4 regions of the Paenibacillus odorifer genome follow, and region 1 is predicted to be linked to each of the others. Evidence: riboswitches for the same ligand, from Rfam matches in the RefSeq annotation. Region 1 holds a riboswitch; each other region holds the start of a gene.
What was found. Region 1 has a riboswitch for cyclic di-GMP ahead of PODO_RS10165 (DUF6612 family protein). Riboswitches for the same ligand answer to the same signal wherever they lie in the genome.
Positions count from the first base shown of each region.

Region 2: it holds a riboswitch for cyclic di-GMP, as region 1 does, so the genes downstream of both, PODO_RS04610 (glycosyl hydrolase) here and PODO_RS10165 (DUF6612 family protein) in region 1, are expected to answer to the same signal.
Region 3: it holds a riboswitch for cyclic di-GMP, as region 1 does, so the genes downstream of both, PODO_RS03150 (transglutaminase-like domain-containing protein) here and PODO_RS10165 (DUF6612 family protein) in region 1, are expected to answer to the same signal.
Region 4: it holds a riboswitch for cyclic di-GMP, as region 1 does, so the genes downstream of both, PODO_RS30860 (choice-of-anchor A family protein) here and PODO_RS10165 (DUF6612 family protein) in region 1, are expected to answer to the same signal.

Region 1 covers NZ_CP009428.1:2,402,781-2,406,655, reverse strand. The annotation lists gene PODO_RS10175 (CapA family protein) at 1-283, shown strand, start outside; gene PODO_RS10170 (NADH-dependent flavin oxidoreductase) at 361-1,524, opposite strand; gene PODO_RS10165 (DUF6612 family protein) at 1,637-2,485, opposite strand; cyclic di-GMP riboswitch class I at 2,603-2,694, opposite strand; gene PODO_RS10160 (response regulator transcription factor) at 3,008-3,679, shown strand; gene PODO_RS10155 (HAMP domain-containing sensor histidine kinase) at 3,676-3,875, shown strand, end outside.
Region 2 covers NZ_CP009428.1:1,089,416-1,093,290, forward strand. The annotation lists gene PODO_RS04605 (sugar phosphate nucleotidyltransferase) at 1-1,227, shown strand, start outside; cyclic di-GMP riboswitch class I at 1,364-1,443, shown strand; gene PODO_RS04610 (glycosyl hydrolase) at 1,456-3,006, shown strand; gene PODO_RS04615 (glycosyl hydrolase) at 3,160-3,875, shown strand, end outside.
Region 3 covers NZ_CP009428.1:726,769-730,643, reverse strand. The annotation lists rRNA gene PODO_RS03155 (16S ribosomal RNA) at 1-684, opposite strand, end outside; gene PODO_RS03150 (transglutaminase-like domain-containing protein) at 1,052-1,861, opposite strand; cyclic di-GMP riboswitch class I at 1,875-1,955, opposite strand; cyclic di-GMP riboswitch class I at 2,030-2,112, opposite strand; gene PODO_RS03145 (class D sortase) at 2,226-2,891, opposite strand; gene PODO_RS03140 (GtrA family protein) at 2,994-3,401, opposite strand; gene PODO_RS03135 (glycosyltransferase family 2 protein) at 3,388-3,875, opposite strand, start outside.
Region 4 covers NZ_CP009428.1:546,007-549,881, forward strand. The annotation lists gene PODO_RS02365 (MarR family winged helix-turn-helix transcriptional regulator) at 1-393, opposite strand, end outside; gene PODO_RS02370 (ASCH domain-containing protein) at 721-1,134, shown strand; gene PODO_RS02375 (YhjD family protein) at 1,332-1,829, opposite strand; cyclic di-GMP riboswitch class I at 2,222-2,312, shown strand; gene PODO_RS30860 (choice-of-anchor A family protein) at 2,421-3,875, shown strand, end outside.

The DNA of each region.
Region 1 (3,875 bases):
GGGGAATTTTGTTTCGACTAAACTAATGAATATTCCTTATACACAAAGCGGTATCATTCTTACGCTTAAAATAAAGAAGGATGAAAAAGGACACACGAGTATAACTAACGTAGGTTACATCCCGACTTGTGTAGATCGAAGAATAAAAAGCGGCAGGAAAATTACAGAGATCATCCCCATCCGCGACGCATTAAAGAAAAGCGACACCGACATAAAAACAGAACGGCGAAATCTCATGAATCGAATGTTGAAACATACGACAACAATCTTAAAGAGGGAATAGAGTCGTTACAGAAAAATAACGTTCCGCGGAATTACCGCGGAACGTTATAGATTTAGCGCTCAAAACCGTGTTTGGGTTTAGCGTAAACGATCAGGCATCATTAATTTAAGGAATTCTAGAATACCATTCTCTACTACGAGTTCTTCTCTATCTTGATCAGCAAGTACTCTTCTGATGATATCTTCATTACCCTCCAGCACTTTACTTGTCCAATGAGGATCAATGATAAGAGAACGTCCTACTGCTACTAATTCAGCATTTGTCAACGTGTCCTCTGCGTCCTGTTTGGTACGGATATCTCCGACCCCAATTAAAGGTACACGGCCATTGATTTTCTCATGTACATATTGCAGGATTGATTTTTCTTTAAAATCTTCTGATGCAGATACTTTTTTAAAATCCCCTAATGAAATATGCAGATAATCCAGCTTTTTATCAGCTAATTTATCAATAAGATAAAAGGTGTCTGTGATTTTAATGCCAGGCTCTTCATATTCTTCTGGAGAAAAACGATAACCGACAATAAAATCCTTAACCTTTGAATTGTCAACGACAGCAATAACTGCATCCACTAATTGGTTAATGAAATTAAATCTTTTCTCTAAGCTTCCGCCCCATTGATCTTCACGACGGTTGGAGTGTGGAGAGAAGAATTGTTGGACTAAATATGTGTTTGCTCCATGAATTTCTACCCCATCGAATCCAGCTTGAATAGCACGTTGAGTCGCTTTTTTAAAATCCTCAATTACACCGAAAATTTCATCTTCTGTTAATGCTCTTGGAATTTCTGCATTCAGACGTTCGGCAGCAATGGCGCTGGAGGAAACGGGTTGTACGCCACGCAATATTTTTGAATCTGTCATTCTTCCTGCATGGAAAAGCTGTAAAATAGCTTTTGTTCCATTTCGTTTAATAGTAGATGCTAATCGGCTAAGGCTAGGAATAAATTGATCGGAGGAAACACTAAGTTCACCTTCCCATCCTTTTCCACCCTCCTGTACATTTGCTGCCGCAGTGATGACCGCACCTACTTCGCCCGTTCTTAGCGAATAGTATTTCAATTCATCTTGTGTTACTACACCGTCATAAAAGCTCATTCGGGTGGTCATTGGAGCCATAACCACTCGGTTTTTTAATGTCAGTCCTCTGCGAAAAGTTAATGCTGTGTCTAGTGCTATCATCTTTTTCCCAACTTTCATTAAATTATATTTAGATAAAATATTATATACATGCGCATACATATAAATTACAGCAATGATTTATTCTTGTCAACTAATAAAGAACTGCTGTTGAATACAACAAAAAGCGCTGTTCAGCGGAACAGCGCTTTTTGCTCGATATGAATCGTCCTTATTATTCTAGTTCGGCCGGTTTTACAATGGCTGTACCTTTATTATTCTTGGAATATTTAGCTTCGATTTTCGTGGTGTATGTATCTTTGGCTCCGTCACTTACCAGCACATAACTCAGATCGACTGTCAGCTTTTCCGTTTGCCAGGTCTTAGTATTGACGAATAATTTCCACGTTACGCTTTTGGGTTGAACTGTCTCACCATCCCAGAGGTTCTCCTGGTCATAGAGTTTGATTATCCCCTTAGCTGCTGTCGGATCGGTTACCGTGAATTGTAAGACCGTTTGTGCGCCAGCCGTGCTGACTTTCATGGATTTTTTATAACTTTTGACCGAATCAAGCATGGAAACAGGATCGTATTGGCCTTTAGAGTAAAAGGCATCCCATTCCGTTTTCTCCAGTCCAAGCCAATACTGTGCATCAGGATCGATCGGCTCCCCGTCATCGTCGTAACCTTCATCTTCAGATTCATCGATCAGTTCACTTCCGTCTACAAGATAGTAAAACTCCTTGTCATTGGCATATAGACTGTACGATGTTTCTAAAAGACTACTAGCGACAGTGCCTGCTGCGGCAAAATTCGGCAGACGGTTGATATCCAGCTTCAGAGTGTTGGTGTTGCTGATACGCACCCCGCCGCTTTGAATATCCTGTTTTTTGGTCACATCCAGATGGAAATTCTTTATTGCTTTGGAGGCTGCCGTTACTTTGCTGATCATCTGATCCGCGGTTACTACTGTTGAGGTAGCTGCAGACACTACTCCTGGATTAGACATCCATCCGATCGTTCCGGACAGCAATAAAGCACCTACTGCCAAACTAGTACCTATTGTTTTGAAAAAACTGTTCATGTACTTCCCCTTTCGGCCCCTTGCGATAATGTAACGCCGTATAGGTCGAAATAATAAAAGAGCTCAAAATAGACTACATATTCTTAGAGCTATCCTTTATGCTTCATAAGACATCCCTATGGCGGCCTGGCGATCATTTCCTTCTGTCGAAAGGCTTTAGACCCATGGCTTTGTGTCATCATCTTTCGATGATTTTACCTTTAACGCGGACATTCAATTAGTTTTAATAGATTAGGGACGCATGTCCCACCGCTAATTTTATCATGGTTATAATTACCTGTAAACGACTTATCTTCCATTCGAATTCGCTATGATACTCAGAAGAAATACTAAAGTTTTGCATTTTTCCAATTCGTCCAAGTTTTCCAGATATCTGAGGTTCAGCTGAGTTATACTATCAATCCGTTTCGGTATATCACTATGCTATGATAAGTATGTTTTTTAGTTTCTCTATCCATCCAAACATTTTCTTAATATATAACTCTTATAATTATTTTAGTTTTCTTAGAAAGGATGATTTTCATGGTTAATATCCTTGTTGTCGAGGATGATATAAAGCTTAATCAAATTATCTGCACCTATCTTTGCAATAATGGATACGACGCTAAAGGGTGTTTAAACCCACGAGAAGCATATGATTTGATGTATAACAGCCTGTATGACCTTATCATCTCAGACGTTATGATGCCAGAGATTGACGGCTTTGAATTTGCGGAAACGGTTAGGGCTATTAACAAAACGATCCCCCTTCTTTTTGTTACCGCTCGTGATGATATTTCCTCAAAACAAAAAGGGTTTCGCGCTGGAATTGATGATTACATGGTCAAACCGGTCAATATGGACGAACTGGTAATGCGTGTGGGCGCTTTACTTCGACGTGCAAATATTGCCCACGAAAAAAAACTGAGGGTAGGAAGTCTTATGATGGACGCGGATGATATGACAGCAACGGTAAACGATGAGGAAATCCCTGTGACGGTACGGGAATTCAACATACTCTACAAAATGCTTTCCTACCCCAAACATACCTTTTCCCGTGCCCAGCTAATGGACGAGTTCTGGGGCATTGGCAGCGAAACCAGCCTGCGTGCCGTAGATGTATACATCGTCAAACTTCGCGACAAGTTCTCTTGTTGTGTGGACTTCAAGATCATGACAGTGCATGGGCTTGGCTACAAGGCAGTGCTGCAATGAGTAAGAGGCAGGAGCAGCATGCCCGGTTCAAGTCCAAGCGTTTTTCATGGAAAGAGTTTTTGTGGACCTTTATTGTGCTGTCCACGCTAACAGCAGGTCAAGCACTTATATACGACGCCTACATTTCAGTAGAACGCGTTCCAACTCAATACATCTTTGGAATCACTGGATATTGGATCATTGTTGCCTTCATTTT
Region 2 (3,875 bases), 1.3 Mb from region 1:
GAAGCAGGGATGGCAGAATCATCTTATCTAGCCACCGGCCGCGGCCAAGTAGAAATGATACAAAGCCAACTGGGAAGTCATGTGCCGATTATCGTTGAACCGGAGCGTCGGGATACTTTTCCGGCTATCGCCTTAACAGCTACCTATCTTTATTCAGTGGCAGGTGTTTCTCCAGCGGAGACGGTAGCAATATTGCCTGTTGACCCTTATGTAGAAGCATCCTTTTTCGATACCATAGCTATGCTTGAGGGGACCATGCTGGAAAGTGGAGCAAATCTGGCACTAATGGGTGTTGTTCCTGAACATGCCTCAGAGAAATACGGATATATTATTCCTACCACTGAAGAGGCGGGGGGGAATGGTTTTATGAAGGTGAGTCACTTTCAAGAGAAACCAGACCGCATACAAGCAGAACAGCTCATCGAGCAAAATGCATTGTGGAATTGCGGAGTGTTTGCCTTCCGTTTAGGGTACTTGTTAGATATTTTGCAGCGTAAAGGGTTGCCTTTAGGATATGAAGAATTGCAGAAGCAGTATAAGCTATTGTCTTCCATCAGCTTTGATTATGAAGTGGTGGAGAAAGAAGAACATATTGTGGTGCAGCCGTATGATGGATTCTGGAAGGATCTTGGAACGTGGAATACGCTGACAGAGGAAATGAGCAGCAAGCATGTAGGAAAAGGTTTTGTGACGGCGGATTCTGAGGGGACTTGCTTGATTAATGAGCTGGACATTCCGATTACGGTAATTGGTGCGAAGGATCTGATCATTGCGGCTAGCCCGGATGGAATTCTAGTTACCCATAAAGCTGAGAGCCCACGGATTAAAGAAGTGCTGAAGACCTTTGAACAGAGACCGATGTACGAGGAACGCCGCTGGGGCCATTACAAAGTTATTGATTATGTGAAATATGATGAAGGCAATGAAGTGCTGACCAAACGGATTTTTATATCCGAGGGGAATAATATCAGCTATCAATTACATCGCAAGCGTAGTGAAATTTGGACAATCGTCAGCGGCGAAGCAAGTATTGTGCTGAATGAGAAAAAACATAATGTGAAGGCTGGGGACGTGGTACGTATACCGGAAGGAACGAAACACGCGATCCTTGCTTTGACGGATGTTGAGTTTATAGAGGTACAGACGGGGTCTGAATTAGTAGAAGAAGATAACATTCGTATTACTTTAGACTGGAATGATATAGAACTACAACAATTCATTTCATAGGTCTAACCTATCTATTTAACCAATTCAAAATTTCTTGAAACAGGTAAATTGACTCAATTATCAAAAAAAGTCATAAAAACACTAAATATATCATTAATTGTCGTCGATACTTACGGTAAGAGAGATTATTTCTCTTAAATTGAAAAGGCAAACCTATCGAAAGGTAGGGACGCAAAGCTATAGGGCCTTCGAAAGAGTGGCAGCCTGGCTACCGAAAGGGAGAATATTTTGAAAGCTTACCGTACGTATCGATTGTTTGGTGCATTTCTGTCACTCGTCCTGTTTCTGACTGCACTTCCGCTTGCTGTTGGGATTTCGCCGTCTATTGTCATAGCTGCTTCAAATTCTGGAACGCCAGTTACCCCAGGTGCCTCACCTGAAGCCGTAAAGCTGCTTAACTATTTTTACTCGATCTCAGGAAAAGGCATTATTGCTGGTCAACATGACTATTTAGAAAGTCCAGATGAAATTAACAATATGCTGAAGGGAACCAGCGGACAATATGCGGCTCTTCACGGTTATGAAATGGGTGCGATCAGTGGTCAGTCCGAAGCAACGATGGCTTGGCAACGTCAAAATGTGGTGAACAGCGCCATCAACTGGAATAAAGCGGGCGGGATCGTAGCTATGACTTTTCATGCTAACCTGCCGGGCACCTCTTATGACTGGGATAATGTGAAAAAAACACTCAGCCAGAGTGAGTTCGATAGTTACGTTACACCGGGTACCAAGCAATATAATAATCTGATCGCTGAGCTTGATAAGGTGGCAGTCTCTTTAAAAAGCTTGCGCGATGCCAATGTTCCGGTGCTTTGGAGACCCTATCATGAAATGAACGGGAACTGGTTCTGGTGGGGGAAGAAAAATAACTTTTCTAAACTATGGAATATAATGTATGACCGTTTTGTTAACGTTCATAAATTAAATAATTTGTTATGGGTATGGAGTCCGAATGCTCCCAATGTTTGGTCAGATCCTTATGCGCTAACTTATCCAGGTGCTGATAAAGTAGATATTCTGGCAGCAGATATATACGAAAATGATTACCAGCAAAAATACTATGACAGCTTGTTGAGTCTAGCCGCAGGCAAACCGATTGCGATCGGGGAGAATGGTGAAATGCCTAATCTGGAGAAGCTTCAGCAATCGCAAAGTAAATGGACGTATATGATGAGCTGGGGAAAAATGCTTTACGAAAATAACAGTGCAGACACAATCAAAACATTTATGAATAGCAACTACACCCTGACCAGAGATAAATTAAATACTGGTCTGGCACCGACACCTAGCGCCGCACCAGCGCCGGCACCTTCCGAAGAAGAGGGGGAGGCAGCAATTCCTCTCGCGAAGGGGCTTGCAGGAGAGTATTACAACAACATGTTGTTGTCGGGAGCAGCAGCTCTTAATAGAACTGATGCAATAATCGATTTCAATTGGCGGCAAGGCTCGCCGGATGCCTCCCTCGGGATTGATCGTTTCTCCATACGTTGGAGCGGTAAAATTAAGCCGTTATATAATGAGCAATATACATTTTACACTACCTCAGATGATGGTATCCGTGTCTGGGTGAATGGGGAATCCGTGATTGATAGTTGGACTAAGCAAAGTGGTACTGAGCGTAAGGGCACTATAACGCTGAAGGCTGGTCGGCTATACGATATCAAGGTGGAGTATTACGAGAATGAAGGCGATGCGAGAGTCCGCTTGATGTGGGAAAGTGCTAGTCAAGCTAAAGAGACAGTTCCAGCAAGTGCACTTTTTCTTCCGGATGTCTCCTGATTGATGAAAATTAAAGGTCGATCCTTAGTGGCTCTGCATTATTGCAGAGCTACTAAGCTATAGTCCTCATTAGGTCAGAAGACGATTGTCCGATAACAGGTATGTTTATTTAGCACCTGTAGAGGCAGTACAGCTACCGAAAGGAGGATTTATTTGCGTAAATATTATAAGAAAAACAGATTGTTGTTTACTATGTTACCGGTGTTTATTATTTTTTCCTTGCTGCCTTGGGGAGAGGTTAAGAGTCTTCCGAAGGCTATGAGTGTTTCTTCCTCTTTACCTCCGGTTATACCCAGTAATCCATCGGCTTCTGAAGAGGCTAAGCAACTGCTGAGTAATTTGGTGAATCTACGTGGCAAAGGGATTTTGTCCGGCCAGCATGATTATCTAGAAAGCCCAGATGAACTGGTTCATAAGCTGAAGAATACTTCGGGACAAAATGCCGTTCTACATGGTTATGAATTAGGGGCGATTAATAATCAATCCGAAGGGACGATCGCAGAACAGCGGCAAGCAGTGATAGACAGTGCAATTGAATGGCATCACGAGGGTGGCATTGTAGCCATGACATTCCATCAGAGTTTGCCGGGAACATCTCCAGAATGGTCCAATGTAAACAGAAGTCTCAGTCAAGAGAAATTTAATGCTTATGTTACACCTGGGACAGCTCAGTATAAGAGGCTAATCTCAGATCTAGACGAGGTTGCTGGATATTTGGGACAATTGCGTGATGCCGGAGTTCCAGTCTTATGGCGACCTTACCATGAAATGAATGGCGGTTGGTTTTGGTGGGGGAAAAAGGACAATTTTTCAGAGCTTTGGAGTATTGTCTATGATCGTTTTGTAAACACACACAAGCTAAATAATCT
Region 3 (3,875 bases), 1.7 Mb from region 1:
CACTTTCCTCTTCTGTACTCAAGCCACCCAGTTTCCAGTGCGACCTCAGGTTGAGCCCAAGGTTTAAACACCAGACTTAAATAGCCGCCTGCGCGCGCTTTACGCCCAATAATTCCGGACAACGCTTGCCCCCTACGTATTACCGCGGCTGCTGGCACGTAGTTAGCCGGGGCTTTCTTCTCAGGTACCGTCACTCCGGTAGCAGTTACTCTACCGGACGTTCTTCCCTGGCAACAGAGCTTTACGATCCGAAAACCTTCATCACTCACGCGGCGTTGCTCCGTCAGGCTTTCGCCCATTGCGGAAGATTCCCTACTGCTGCCTCCCGTAGGAGTCTGGGCCGTGTCTCAGTCCCAGTGTGGCCGTTCACCCTCTCAGGTCGGCTACGCATCGTCGCCTTGGTGGGCCGTTACCCCACCAACTAGCTAATGCGCCGCAGGCCCATCCCTCAGTGACAGATTGCTCCGTCTTTCATTCTTCTCTCAGGAGAAAAAAGAAATTATCCGGTATTAGCTACCGTTTCCGGTAGTTATCCCAGTCTGAAGGGCAGGTTGCCTACGTGTTACTCACCCGTCCGCCGCTAAGTCATTTCGAAAGCAAGCTTTCAAAGTAACTCCGCTCGACTTGCATGTATTAGGCACGCCGCCAGCGTTCGTCCTGAGCCAGGATCAAACTCTCCAATTAGTATTGAAAAGAGCCATATGCTCATTTTGAAACATCTGACGAGAAAATTAATTCTCTAATTTTGGATATCACTTGCGTGATTTCCTACTCACTCGTTGTTCAGTTTTCAAAGATCAAGTTCTCGTTGGCGCCGTTTAATGTCTCAGCAGCAACTCTTATAATATATCATGTTGTTTTCAGAAATGCAAGCTTTATTTTTCGAAGCTTTTTATCAGCCTCGTCTGTATCGCCTGTACGCTGTCTAACAACGCTTACCTATAATACCCCAACTATTAATAGAAAAGCAACCCCTAATATAAAAATAAACAACTAGCTTAATAATTAAGCTAGTTGTTTATTTAATAGAGTTATGTTTCTAGCGGCGAATTTAATAGTATTTTGCCGCAGTATATTTGCTTGAGGCTTTAATTAAATCGGTTTTCTTATCACTCTTTGCAAGTCCTGCATCCACTGTAGTATCAATGGTAACCCACTTCCCATTAAGCAATACTTCGTTCCAGGCATGATATTGCGTAACGTAGCTTGTATTCCCCATTACCAACTTAGCAGGAACATCTACACTCCGCAGCATTGCGGCAAAAAGAGAAGCGTAATCATAGCAAATCCCTTTTTTAGTAGTCAATGTCTTATCGATGCTTGGAATATAATCAGTAGTTACACTATTAGCAAGAGAGTAGTCATATTGTACATTCGCAACTACATAGTTATAGATCGCTTTAACTTTCTCTTCGTCTGTTGTTTTGCCTTGTACTAATTGTTTAGCTTTGACAATCGCTTTATCAGAAGAACTCCATTTCACATTCTGTACGGAGCCCAAATATACGGAATTCGAGTCACTCATGGTTACGTCTACTACTTCGGAATATAACGCTTTGTATTTATTACCGGTTGTGTTCTCCAGAACCGAAACCTTATAAGTCCCATTTCCTTGTTGCAAAGGGAAGTCCTCAGCTTGTCCAGAAGCATACAAGTTATAAGTATAGCTGCTGTTATCTTTGGTGATCATGAGTTTGATTCTTTTATCTTTCGGAATATCATAGTTAATACCAATAACACCTTGAGCCACTTTGGATGTAATCAACCAGCTGGCATCTGCACTTGCAGCTTGAGCTGTACTTACCGGAACTGAAGTCATTAGGACGAACAGCGCCACCAGCATAAAATAAACCTTTTTCACGGATAAAACTCCTTTCGGTAGCTGGCTGCCATCCTTTCGGGAAGGCCCTTTAGCTTTGCGTCCCTACCTTTCGATAGGTTTGCCGTTATCGTATAAGCTCTATCTGTTCTAGCTTTACTAGATATAGTTGATAGAATCCATTTGAAACAAACAAAAAAAGCCTCTTCATTCGGTAGCTGGCTGCCATCCTTTCGGGAAAAGGCCCTTTAGCTTTGCGTCCCTACCTTTCGGAAGGTTTGCCGTTATCGTGTTTAGCTTTCATAGTATAATACTATCATATTTATAGTTGTGAACAAGACCTAATTTACTAGATTACCCATTATTTTATAAATATCTCCCGGTATTTGTGTTTTCTTGTCATTCACTATTCTCCTTTTGTTAATTTGGCATGAACAATCAGCCGATGCGTTGGATTCACTAGCGGATCACATGTAATCAGAGTAAGAATCTTATCCTTGTCATTCCCGTCAAGAACGGAGACATCACTCGGATCTACAACAGAAATATCGTATACCTCATAGTTAAACACCTGATCACTAGTCTTTACCGTGATAACATCCCCCACAACAACCTCATTCAATCTGTTAAACAAACGACCCGTAGTTCTAGCCCGATGCGCCGCGATTGCAGCATTTCCGATCTCTCCAAGGGGTGCCGTTTCTTTCATATGGGCTGCAGCATGTTTCATATTAGCTTTTGTAGCCCCTTCTAATACAGGCAGCTTCAAATCAATCTTACCGATTTCAATTAGTGCGATTACTTTGCCACCGACCTCAATCTCCGGTTCAGGCTTTTCTGTCTCTTGGGGTTGGGGCTGTGCCTGAGCATCCAGAACCGATTCCTCTGCTAACAGCTGAGTAACTTCAGCATACCTGCTCTTCAAATCTGGCTGGGGAGTACTATCGGCAGTGCTTAGTTCAGCCGTTTCTAATAACTTCTCCTGCTGCCTGTCGTTGTACCATTCGTTAGCTGTCGGATATAACATGATAAGTATCCCAGCCAGTATGAGTAGATAGGAGAATTTACGCAATGTTATTCACCTCCGTATATTGTTTCTATGGTTATATACAAATCAAGCAGAAACAGCTACTTGCCTTTAAGCATAGCAACTCCTTCTGCCTGAAATTAATGTTTAAAATACCCATTTACGACTTCCAAAGAAATTGATGATCACCGTGATAAATGTAACCAGCACCTTTGAGATCAAGACTTGAATACCTAGTCTGTCTGTCAACAGATGCATTAGCAGCAGTGATATTCCGAGCACTACCAGATTCAGCACGATAAACTTGACCAGCTGCACGCGGTCGAAGCCTTCTTTATTCCCCCGGTTGCGATCACGAAAGGTTACTTTTTTATTCAAAATAAAGCTATTCGCCGTACCTGCACTATAGGAGATCACCTGCGCCAATGCGTATACCATCCCTAGTGAATTCAACAATGTGAAAATCACAAAATCAATAAGCGTATTGAGCAAACCTACGGCATTAAATTTAAGGAACTGTATGAATGCAGCACGCAAGTTCTTATCTGACATCATTGTGGTCCTTCCGGCGGTCCAGTTGTTCTTCGTTCTGGTAGCCTTTAGTCTCACTAACAATGTATAGCGGTCTATCTTTAGACTCGTCATAAATCCGTCCGATATACTCCCCAATCACACCTAACAGCATCAGAACGATACCGTTAAAGAGCAGATTGACGCCTACAATGGAAGCCCAGCCCGGAACCGTCCAGGAGGTGAAAAATATCTTTTGAAACAAGACGAAAAATAAATAGAGAAAGCTAGAGAATGAAAGGAAGAATCCAATATACGTAGCAATCTTAAGCGGCTTATGTGAAAAAGAGGTGATGCCATCTAACGCAAAACGAATCATTTTCTTCAGCGGATATTTGGTTTCTCCGGCAAAACGTTCTTCCCGTTCATATTCCACCATAGTCTGCTTGAAGCCAACCCAGCTCACCAAACCTCGGACATAGCGGTTCTTTTCTTTAAGTCCCCGCAGGACATCACATA
Region 4 (3,875 bases), 1.9 Mb from region 1:
CGTTTTAAGCACGTTCATAAACGTGGACATTTCTTGTTCAGAAATATTTTTAAGTGCGTTATCCATGATTTCGTCACTAAGAACTTCTATTTGACTCTTAATTATCATTCCCGAATCTGTAATGAATACAAGATTTGATCGTTTATCATTTGGATTATCTCTAATGTCCAGAAGTCCTTTTGCTTTAAGTCGCTCGAGTATACCCGTTATTGTAGGGCGATCCGAGTAAGTTCGCTCTGCAATCATAGCTGGAGTTGTTCCTTCTAAATGAATAGATATATCTTTTAATACTGCCCATTGAGGAGCTGTTACATTATAAAGTAAAAGTTTTTTTGTTAAGCTTTTTTTCATTTCAAGACTTACTCTTATTAATAACTGTCCTGGGTTGTCCATAAATTAATTCCCCTCTTTAAATAGTTTGCACACTAACTACTTGATTAGTATACAAACTATATTCTCCTTTATCAATTTTAATTATTTTATTTGTTTAAATTGTGGGGAGTTACAGGTGAATGTCAATAATATTGATATTTAGAACTTTTGTTTGTATATAATAAAAATGAATGTTCTTATTTTTAGAGGCGATCAATCATGGAAATGAGTATCGACCAAACGGTTGGGATTATTTATCAAGTCAAGGAGAGCAAGATTACACAACGCGAGATCGAGATCCGTGGCATCCGTGACAAACGTCCAACATAAACAAAGGGGATAAATATCATGCGGTGTATAACAATACGGCAGCCTTGGGCGACCTTAATTGCTCTTGGTGAAAAAGAGTTTGAAACTCGTTCATGGAGAACAGCCTACCGCGGCGAGTTAGGCATCCATGCCGGAATGAGGATTGACAAAAAGATTTGTGAACAGGAACCGTACAAAGCAGTATTGGCGAAACATGGCTATACAGCGAATAATTTGCCTACAGGAGCTATTATTGCTACAGGTCAGCTCGCGGGATGTTATGTGGTTACTCCAGAGGTGGATTTAAGGGAATGGATCAATGGGAACGAATATGATTTTGGCGACTATAGCGAAGGACGTTTTGCCTGGAAGCTTGAAGAGGTTCACTCACTGCGCCATCCAATTCCAGCCAAAGGTCGGCTAAGCTTGTGGGAGCATTCGGATCACTTCTGAACGGCGAATGATATTTTTAATGTAATTTTTATGTGCCTATCAGCTTTTTTTCAGGTTCGAGGTATATATTGAAGACACCAAACACCCCCCAGTGTTTTGTGGTATATCTCTCTCAGGTCTTGCCAACTCCCATGGTAAGGCCTATTTTTTTGTTCACTAATTGATTGGGGGGAGAGTAGAGCGGCTTCTATACAGCTTTATTTAATCTGATACTGTTCTTCGTAACTCTTAAAAGAGGAAATATCCAGCCCTAGGTATCTGCGCATATGGATGGCAGCCTGAGCCGCAACAATGTCATTCAACAGCAGCATTCGTTCGTGATAGCCACGACATATATACTTGGCTTCAATTCCCGTATTAAGTCTGTTTTGCTCATACACCTTGATTCCCCGTCTTCTCATTTCTGCACGAACATCCCTTAGATCTGTTGTAGCTACTGCAGCAGCTGTTCCAAGCACCTCCAGATAAGGGGCGGGTGTTCGTAAGTGTGTAGATAAAATGGCGGAGTCCCGTTCGAAAGCTGATAAAATCATCGGAAGCAATAAATAAGATTTCACCAGCATGTTGTCCCTGCTTTCTGCTCTATGCATGAATCTCATCACCTCTAATAGGAACGTATATTCGTATTCTACCCCGATATTCCAAAAATAATCAATGGTATTTCTAAACAGCTTATCCAATGTGATTAAATTCACAACTAAATAACGAAGAATAAATTATATTAAAATTGTAATAATAAAAATTAATGTATCGGACGTACATAAAGGAGAATTTATGATGGAAAAAGAGGGCAGCCTCCAGCGTGGATTGTTTTTTGGTTTAATTCTGAGTGTTCCCTTATGGATATCCATATTGGGCTATATACAGTTACTTTAAAATTTAATGAAAAACCTTATGCGAAGCGCCTTTAGGCGCTTTTTTTTGTATGGTAATAATGAGCGGAATCATCGAAAGGAATTGATTGACAATTGTGGGTGTCGGGCGCTAAACTGTTATTAATTCAAAAAGTATTAAAAGTCATAGACGGTTATTGGAGAGAATGCTTCGGCTACCAGTTCTGGACTTGCAGTGTAATACATATATATAGTCATGATAATAGCAAACCGTCTGAAAGGGCGGGACGCAAAGTCCAGGAGTCTAAAGTGTCTTAAAGGCACAATGACCGTCCGACTGCCATGAGAAGGGAATTCCACTTCTTTTTGGCGGTCTTTTTTGTTGTTAGGTCCTTTAGAGTTTCTGGTAATTATTCTGATTAATATAAATCATAGTTTTAGGAGGTGTGCCATTTGAAAAGAAGAATAAGACCGTTACTCTCGCTTGTATTAGCTGGGATTTTGACGGTAGGTAGTGGGCTTTCCTCATTAGGAGCTGGAGTTGCTGGAGCTAGTAGTTCTTCTACATTGGGAATTGCAGGGGTCTACAACGTGTTTATTCTAGGGGATATAACAACGGTTTCGGATACGGAAGGAAGGTTTGCTGCTGGAGGTAACGTTAACTTAACCAACTATAGTGTTGGAGATAGGTTGACCGCTGCTGAGGTTTCCTTGACTGACACACTTGTTGTTGGAGGGAATCTTACTTTCAACGGAGGTACTGTTTATGGGAATATCGTGCACGGGGGAGATTTTTCAGGGAATGTAACGCTCCTCAAGGGAGGTACAAAAAGACAGGGGAGTACGATTGACTTTTCAGCCGTAGGTCAGTCTTTGAAGGACAAATCAGCAGAACTTGCAGCATTGCCGGCGAATGGAACAACAGTGTACCAATATGGCAGTCTTACCCTGACAGGTACAGATCCTGCGGTCAATGTTTTTAATGTTCCAGGAGATAACGTCTCTAATACCTATGGAATTACAATAAATGTTCCTTCAGGATCTACAGCAATTATTAATATTGATGGTTCTAACGTAAAAATGAAAAACTTCGGATTTCTACCTAATAACGTGTTGAACAGCAAGAAAATTTTGCTTAACTTTAGCCAAGCTGCGTATCTGGATATGGCAGGCATAGGTGTAATGGGAAGCATACTTGCCCCCTATGCTCATGTTGATTTTATTAATGGTCAGATTAACGGTACTTTAGTGGCGGCTTCACTCAAAGGGACTGGTGGTGGTGAATTTCACCACTATCCATACGATGGTGATGAACCTGGACCAACGCCGACACCAACGCCAACAGTGACACCAACGCCAACGCCAACAGTGACACCAACGCCAACGCCAACAGTGACACCAACGCCAACGCCGACAGTGACACCAACGCCAACGCCGACAGTGACACCAACGCCAACGCCAACAGTGACACCAACGCCAACGCCGACAGTGACGCCAACACCAACACCATGTCCGACACCAACGCCGACAGTGACGCCAACACCGACGCCAACGCCTACGTCAACACCAACAGTGACGCCGACACCGACGCCAACACCAACACCGACACCGACGCCGACAGTGACACCGACGCCGACACCAACACCGACGCCAATACCAACGCCGACGCCAACAGTGACACCGACGCCGACAGTGACACCAACACCGACGCCGACAGTGACACCAACGCCGACGCCAACACCAACACCAACGCCGACGCCAACAGTGACGCCGACGCCGACACCGACACCGACACCGACACCAACACCGACGCCAATACCAACGCCGACGCCAACAGTGACACCGACGCCGACAGTGACACCAACACCGACGCCGACAGTGACACCAACGCCGACGCCAACACCAACA